Regions from separate parts of the Phormidesmis sp. 146-20 genome, predicted to be linked through region 1. Evidence: predicted binding sites of a transcription regulator. Region 1 holds the regulator's gene; each other region holds the start of a gene.

Region 1 (2,190 bases):
GGTGAATGTCGCGCGTTCGAATCGCGTTACCCGCTTTTTAACTAAAGTTTTTTAATCTCAGACTGACGAATTCTCAATGTAAGAGTTGAATGTCTTCGACTAAAGGGCAGCACCCTAAAAGTCTTTAGAGCTTTCGGTAAATTAAGCTCCTTGACGCTGGGTAATACCGCTCTTCAACACGGTCATCGTTCTGAAATCTTCAACTCACAACGTACTTTTTGACAAACTTATTACTGAATTGATCTTTGAATCGATCTATTGATTAATCTATTGACTTCCAGCCTGATTAAAATAGGTGACAGATCTTAAAAATCTTCGGATGAACGACGAATTTAAGCTCAAACCTTAAGCAATTGTTAGAGACTTAGCTCAATTCCTGCAAAAATTCAACTACCTGGCAGAATAGTGTAGTATCGAGCACAAAAACTGCTTGAAGAGTAAGTTTAAGTGTTCTAAAGTCATCAATCTCTTACAGATCAGCTGACAGCTAAGTAAAAACTGTTGCCAGGTCAATCAAGAGAGTTCAAGAGCACGAGTTCGACAAGGAACATGGTAGTGACCAAAGAGCGACCACTTGCAGCATTATTTCGCCAGATTGGGGGCGGTGCCTTTCCACCTGTCGTTGAGACGTTTGAGCGAGGCAAAACGATCTTCTTTCCAGGCGACCCCGCAGAGCGAGTTTATTTTTTAGTCAAAGGTGCCGTCAAGCTTTCGAGAGTCTATGAGGCGGGTGAGGAGATTACGGTTGCCTTACTGCGAGAAAACAGCGTGTTTGGGGTGCTGTCACTGATCACCGGGCAACGCGCCGATCGCTTTTATCATGCGGTTGCGTTCACATCGGTTGAGTTGCTGTCTGTTCAAATTGAGCAGGTTGAAAAAGCACTCAAAGACAACCCCGAACTCTGTCTGCTGATGCTGCGAGGGCTATCGTCTCGAATTCTACAAACCGAAATGATGATCGAAACGCTGGCGCATCGAGATATGGGGTCGCGTCTGGTGAGTTTCTTGCTGATTCTCTGTCGCGATTTTGGCCTGCCCAGTCAAGAAGGGATCACGATCGACCTCAAGCTGTCTCATCAAGCCATTGCAGAAGCGATCGGCTCAACGCGGGTGACCGTGACTCGTCTGCTGGGAGACTTGCGACAGGACAAAATGATCTCTATTCACAAAAAGAAGATCACTGTCCACAATCCAGTCACCTTGAGTCAGCAGTTTACCTGATCGCTAGCCAGTCGGCGAAGCCTGAAGGCGTACAAATTTCAGGCTTCACACCTCGCCTATTACCAATCGTCTTCTCTAAATAGAAACTGACCTTCTGAATTGAGGTAGGGTGACTTCCAGCGGGTCAATTCTTTATCAGGGCAGATGTCTAGTCCTTCTCCCACGCCGTAGGGGTGCATTCCGCAGACTAGCACGTTGCCGTTGTAGGCTTGCCCATGATAGTGACGACAGCCGACACAGATGGGGTGTTGGTTGAGCAGCGGTTCTACAGTTTGCATCATCGGTTGGGCAGCTTCTCCGACCATGCCTTCAAACCCAAAATAGGCTTCTAAGACGGGGTTGACTAGCTCATTAATGTATTGGTCAATCTCATCTGTAAAGGTATTTTGTGCCTGTGCCGAAAGCTCGTCAGAAAGCTCTACAAACACGTTGACCACTTCTGTCACTTCTCTCGACACTTCAACAAAGAAGCCTTCGATGTGATCCGCGATCGTTTCTAACAGTTCAGAAAAATCTTTTTGCCACTCTTCCATAGGGTTCTCACCGGGGTTGCGTTCCAAAAGGGATGGATGATTGAGCGTTGATTCCCTTGTGTGAGGCTGCGCTAGATGGCTAAAGATTCCTACCATCAAAGGGTTCTATCCAAGGGAATAGCTTCGCTATCATAGCGCAAACTTTTATGGTTCAATCTGGTCAAAAAGAAGGCGATCGCTTTCTGATTTTGCGATTCTCACTAGCCCAAACGCATTGAGAAGATTCAGTGATTTCAGAAGATTTGCAAAAGACTATAAATCAAAAAGTTTCTTCATATATTCACAACAATTATGCGACAGAAATGCTGCTATCGCTAGAGGCATTGAGTTAGCTCTCTTGATTAGACTGAGCCTGATTCTAATTTGGGAGACGCTCGTTGTGAACAATTCGATCGTGATGATTTTACTCTTGGGGCTGCTGCTGATGATGCTGATT
Region 2 (2,190 bases), on a different contig from region 1:
AAACCAGCCGAGCCACAAAATCAGTGACCCCAAGGTCGCAATACTCATGTTGTGAGCAGGCAGAGCATTTGTAGAGCCGTCAGAGTTGTATTTGCCAATTCTGGGCCCCAAGAAAGCCGCCCCCATCAGCGCGGCCCAACCGCCCACTGCGTGCACCACTGTCGAGCCAGCAAAATCATAGAAGCCTGCATCAGCCAGCCAGCCGCCGCCCCAGATCCAGTGACCCGTAATCGGGTAAGCAATTCCTACCAGCAGCAAACTAAAGATCAAAAAGTCAATAAATTTGATGCGTTCGGCAACTGCCCCAGAGACGATCGTCGCTGCTGTCCCGGCAAACACGAGTTGAAAGAAGAACTTGGCACCCAGCGGTACGCCTGTCCAATTTAAGGCTGAGAAAATCCCCTGGTAGGCATCTCCCATCGCCGGGCTGTTGTCAGCACCCGTGAGAAAAAAGCCGCCGCTCGTGCCCAAAAAGTTGTTGCCGTTGCTAAACATCAGTCCAAAGCCGATCGCCCAAAATGCGATGGTGGACAGGGCAAACACAATTAAGTTTTTCGCCAGTACGTTGACGGCATTTTTTTGGCGACACATGCCTGTCTCTAACATGCAGAAACCCGCATTCATAAAGAACACCAGCATTCCGGCGATCATCACCCACATGGTGTCGATGCCAATTTTGAGTTCTGCGGTGGCCTGGGAGACAGACTCGATCGTGGGCGGTGGCGTTTGGGCAATTCCAGCGTAGCCCCACAGCATCACAATGATCAGAGCGAGGGGAATGCAGGCTTGCCAAGAGGGGGTTAGCTGTTTGGCGTACCAATCGGGATTGAACCACTTGGAAGCGCGATCGAGTTTTCGCTTTTCAAGGGTTTTTTTGAGCGTTGAGCGATACATCATAACGGGACTTTGCTCGGTGAATAAACGACATCAATTTGGTAGGACCTTCTCCTCAAGACAGGGGAGACGACAGTCCGAAATGGCTTTTCAGACCGCAGATTCAGTGTCTTGACATCATTTCTCTAAGAAGGCTTGCTCCACTGATTGCTGCGAGTAATGAAATGATTAAGGAATACTAGAAACTTCGGGGATTTGAGCACTGAGTTTTGTATCGTAGAATGCAATTCGTATAAAATTTTGAGAACTTTGGTCTCAATTCCATCCACACAATTCTTAAAGCTACTTAGTAAGTCCAAAACTAGGGCTAATCGGCTCTGCCCAACTTTGAGCCAAAATCTTCTGTAGGGAAGGCTAGGCAGGGAAGCGATCGCGCTAAAATAGTCCCATGAGCGAGAAGAATGAAAGCGTCAAAGTTGTCAGCGATAACCGTCAGGCCCGTTTCCAGTACGAGATTCTAGAAACCTATGAGGCTGGGATCGAGCTAGTTGGCACTGAGGTTAAATCGATTCGAGAAGGCAAGGTCAACCTGAGAGACGGGTTTGCCTTAGTCCGAGATGGCGAAGTGCTGCTGCTCAACGTTCATGTTTCTCCTCACCAAACTGCCAGTCAGTTTTTTAACCACGATCCGCGTCGGACTCGCAAACTGCTGCTGCATCGCAAAGAGATTCGCAAACTGGTCGGACAGGTCGAACAGCAAGGTTTAACACTGGTGCCGCTCAAGATGTACTTTAAGCGCGGCTGGGTCAAAATCGTTTTGGGGCTTGCTAAAGGTAAAAAGCTGCACGACAAGCGAGAAAGCGTCAAACGTCGCGACGACCAGCGAGACATGCAGCGGGCGATGAAAAACGGCTAAAGCAACCTCTCGATAAAGTTTTTTCACGGCTCTACTGGGTGCTTCTGCTCCCCAAGCTGCCGATTCTGGTGGACTTCAGGATAAGCGTTGTGACATACTCCCGACTCTGACGCTGACGCATACAGAGCGGGCTTCTCAGTGACTCCTGCTATTGCATCGGACGTTACCTGAGCTTTATTTTGAGTCCACGGAATGCCCTACCGCAGACTTTGAACAAGTACCGAAAGTATGTTCAACCCCTGTACTGTCAAAGTTTTACGCATCCACAGAAACGCGAATTCGCGCATTACTGGATGCAACCCCATACTTTGAGTTGTCGTGGTTCAGATTACAGGGCGGCGATTAGCTCAAACCCTTGTTCTGACTATATCACACTCGTTTGCAGCGTGGGAGATTGGCGTTTCCTCATCGCTGCTAATCAAAGCCTCAACTGCGTTTTG
Region 3 (2,190 bases), on a different contig from region 1:
CTTTTCCGGTGAGCAGATCGCCCGTAACGAGTTTCATCTCGACTTCTTTTTCCTCACGGATGATCGTCTGCACCTGACGAATGCTGGGTAGCCCGGTTTCTAGTTCAGTAGACATTTTTTCTTCCTCTGGCAAATGACAAACAGCTTAGAGTCGTAAGTTTTGAATTGAAGCAGCTTGCAGCCGCAGATTCAAAATTTGGATCTCAAAACTTTTTCTATAGTTCCGCAATCTCAACTCTACACATCCTTCGGAGTCGCGAATCATGAATGTTGAATTCACTAAGTATCACGGTTTGGGGAATGACTTTATTCTGATTGATAATCGCAGTTCATCAGAGCCTTGCTTGACTCCAAAACAAGCGGTTGAGCTGTGCGATCGCCACTTCGGAATCGGAGCAGACGGTGTGATTTTCGCGCTTCCGGGGCAGGATGGCACCGATTACAGCATGAGAATTTTTAACTCTGACGGCTCAGAACCAGAAATGTGCGGCAATGGAATTCGCTGTCTGGGCCGATTTTTAGCAGATTTGGAAACCTCAGATCACGGAACCGCCCGCGCAGAATATCGCATTCAGACGCTGGCAGGCGTGATGACACCCAAGCTAGAAGCCAACAGTCAAGTGACCGTGGATATGGGAGTGCCTCACCTTTTGGCCGCAGAAATTCCCACCACGATCGTCGCCCCTGACCAAACTGCAATCGATCAACCCTTAGAAGTCGCAGGTCAAACTTGGCGCATTACCTGTGTGAGCATGGGCAATCCGCACTGCATCACTTTTGTAGACGATGTAGCAGAAATTCCTCTAGAGCAAATTGGCCCAAAATTTGAGCATCATCCAGCGTTTCCACAACGGACAAACACTGAATTTATTGAAGTGGTGCGATCGGACTATCTTAAGATGCGCGTGTGGGAAAGAGGCGCTGGAATCACGCTGGCCTGTGGCACAGGGGCTTGTGCGTCCCTGGTTGCTGGAGTGCTTAACAAACGCTGCGATCGCCGAGTAACAATCGAGCTGCCCGGTGGATGCTTAGACATCGAATGGGCAGTCAATGACCGCCTCTACATGACCGGGCCAGCAGAGCGAGTGTTTGTGGGCAAGCTTTGAGCCTGTTTCAGAGCTTTGGATCGATGGGGCTGCAAAACTCAGAACTGAAAACTTCCCCACACAGCCCGTTTAATCGTTATCCCAAAGCTCGCTGCCCATCAAGTCACCAATACGATCGCGCAGCAAAAAGTCACATTTTTCTAGCTCACACTCAATGCAAACCCATTCGCGGGCAGGAATATGCTTGCAGAGTGTATAAATCGGTTGCTGACGATTCACCACTCCCTTTTCGACCAGTTGACGTACTTCGTCTTGAATCATGGTCAGGGAGTATTGGATTGTCTGAATCATGTCACCCTCCTGGGAGTCCTTAAAATTGTGCGCGTTAAGAATTAAAAGATTTTGCAAAAAGCATTTTGTTCGTGCCTCGAAGAAAACAGCTTTGTAGTCAGATATACTGAATGTTTTCTATTCTCAGGCTACTTCTTTAGGAATTATATTAAGAAGTGTTGCTTTTGTCAGCAAGGCTTGACATTGTTTCCATTCCTGGTTCGCCCCAAAATTCAAAGTGAGTCAGGTTTGTGGTCTGGATCACATTGTAAAAGTTTGTAATAGTGCAAGTTTGTCTAGCAAACCGATGAGGCCGCAAGTTGATGTTCTGATAGTTCGATCGCTAGATCGATCGCCGCTTTCAAACTAGTCGCCTCTGCAACTCCTCGCCCTGCGATGTCAAAGGCCGTTCCGTGGTCAGGAGAAGTCCGAATAAAGGGCAGCCCGATCGACGTATTTACGGCACGATCAAATGCCATCAGCTTCACCGGAATCAAACCCTGGTCATGGTAGAGCGCCAAGTAGCCATCGTGAGCCATTCCCTGACTGCCATACCAACATTGTCCCGGCTTCACCCAGAGCGTATCCGGCGGAATTAAGCCATCTAGCTGAGTGTTGGGAAAGCGAACACACATTTCTTCTAACCACGTTACCATCCAATCCTGTTCTTCGCGACCGAGTTGTCCCTGTTCTCCACTGTGCGGATTTAGGCCCGCGATCGCGATTTTTGGACGGTTGAGGCCAAAATCTCGCTGCAAGCAGTCGATCAGCAATTCTAGTTTGAGGGTCAACAAGTCTGGAGTCAGTGCGTCGG

The links. The regulator NtcA, encoded in region 1, controls nitrogen genes in cyanobacteria. The targets are predictions, from matches to a motif close to TTTGTANNNNNNNNTACAAA.
Region 2: ACKFKH_RS08015 (ammonium transporter) is a predicted target of NtcA. The motif match lies at 1,103-1,122, and genes of this name have one in related genera.
Region 3: ACKFKH_RS13415 (DUF4327 family protein) is a predicted target of NtcA. The motif match lies at 1,488-1,507, and genes of this name have one in related genera.

Annotation. Positions count from the first base shown of each region.
Region 1 covers NZ_JBJPHT010000021.1:20,090-22,279, forward strand. The annotation lists tRNA gene ACKFKH_RS17460 (tRNA-Gly) at 1-35, shown strand, start outside; gene ntcA (global nitrogen regulator NtcA) at 550-1,221, shown strand; gene ACKFKH_RS17470 (hypothetical protein) at 1,281-1,754, opposite strand; gene ACKFKH_RS17475 (hypothetical protein) at 2,134-2,190, shown strand, end outside.
Region 2 covers NZ_JBJPHT010000006.1:214,409-216,598, reverse strand. The annotation lists gene ACKFKH_RS08015 (ammonium transporter) at 1-897, opposite strand, end outside; gene smpB (SsrA-binding protein SmpB) at 1,283-1,750, shown strand; gene ACKFKH_RS08005 (hypothetical protein) at 2,069-2,190, shown strand, end outside.
Region 3 covers NZ_JBJPHT010000014.1:12,495-14,684, reverse strand. The annotation lists gene ACKFKH_RS13425 (Hfq-related RNA-binding protein) at 1-115, opposite strand, end outside; gene dapF (diaminopimelate epimerase) at 264-1,106, shown strand; gene ACKFKH_RS13415 (DUF4327 family protein) at 1,176-1,397, opposite strand; gene pdxA (4-hydroxythreonine-4-phosphate dehydrogenase PdxA) at 1,673-2,190, opposite strand, start outside.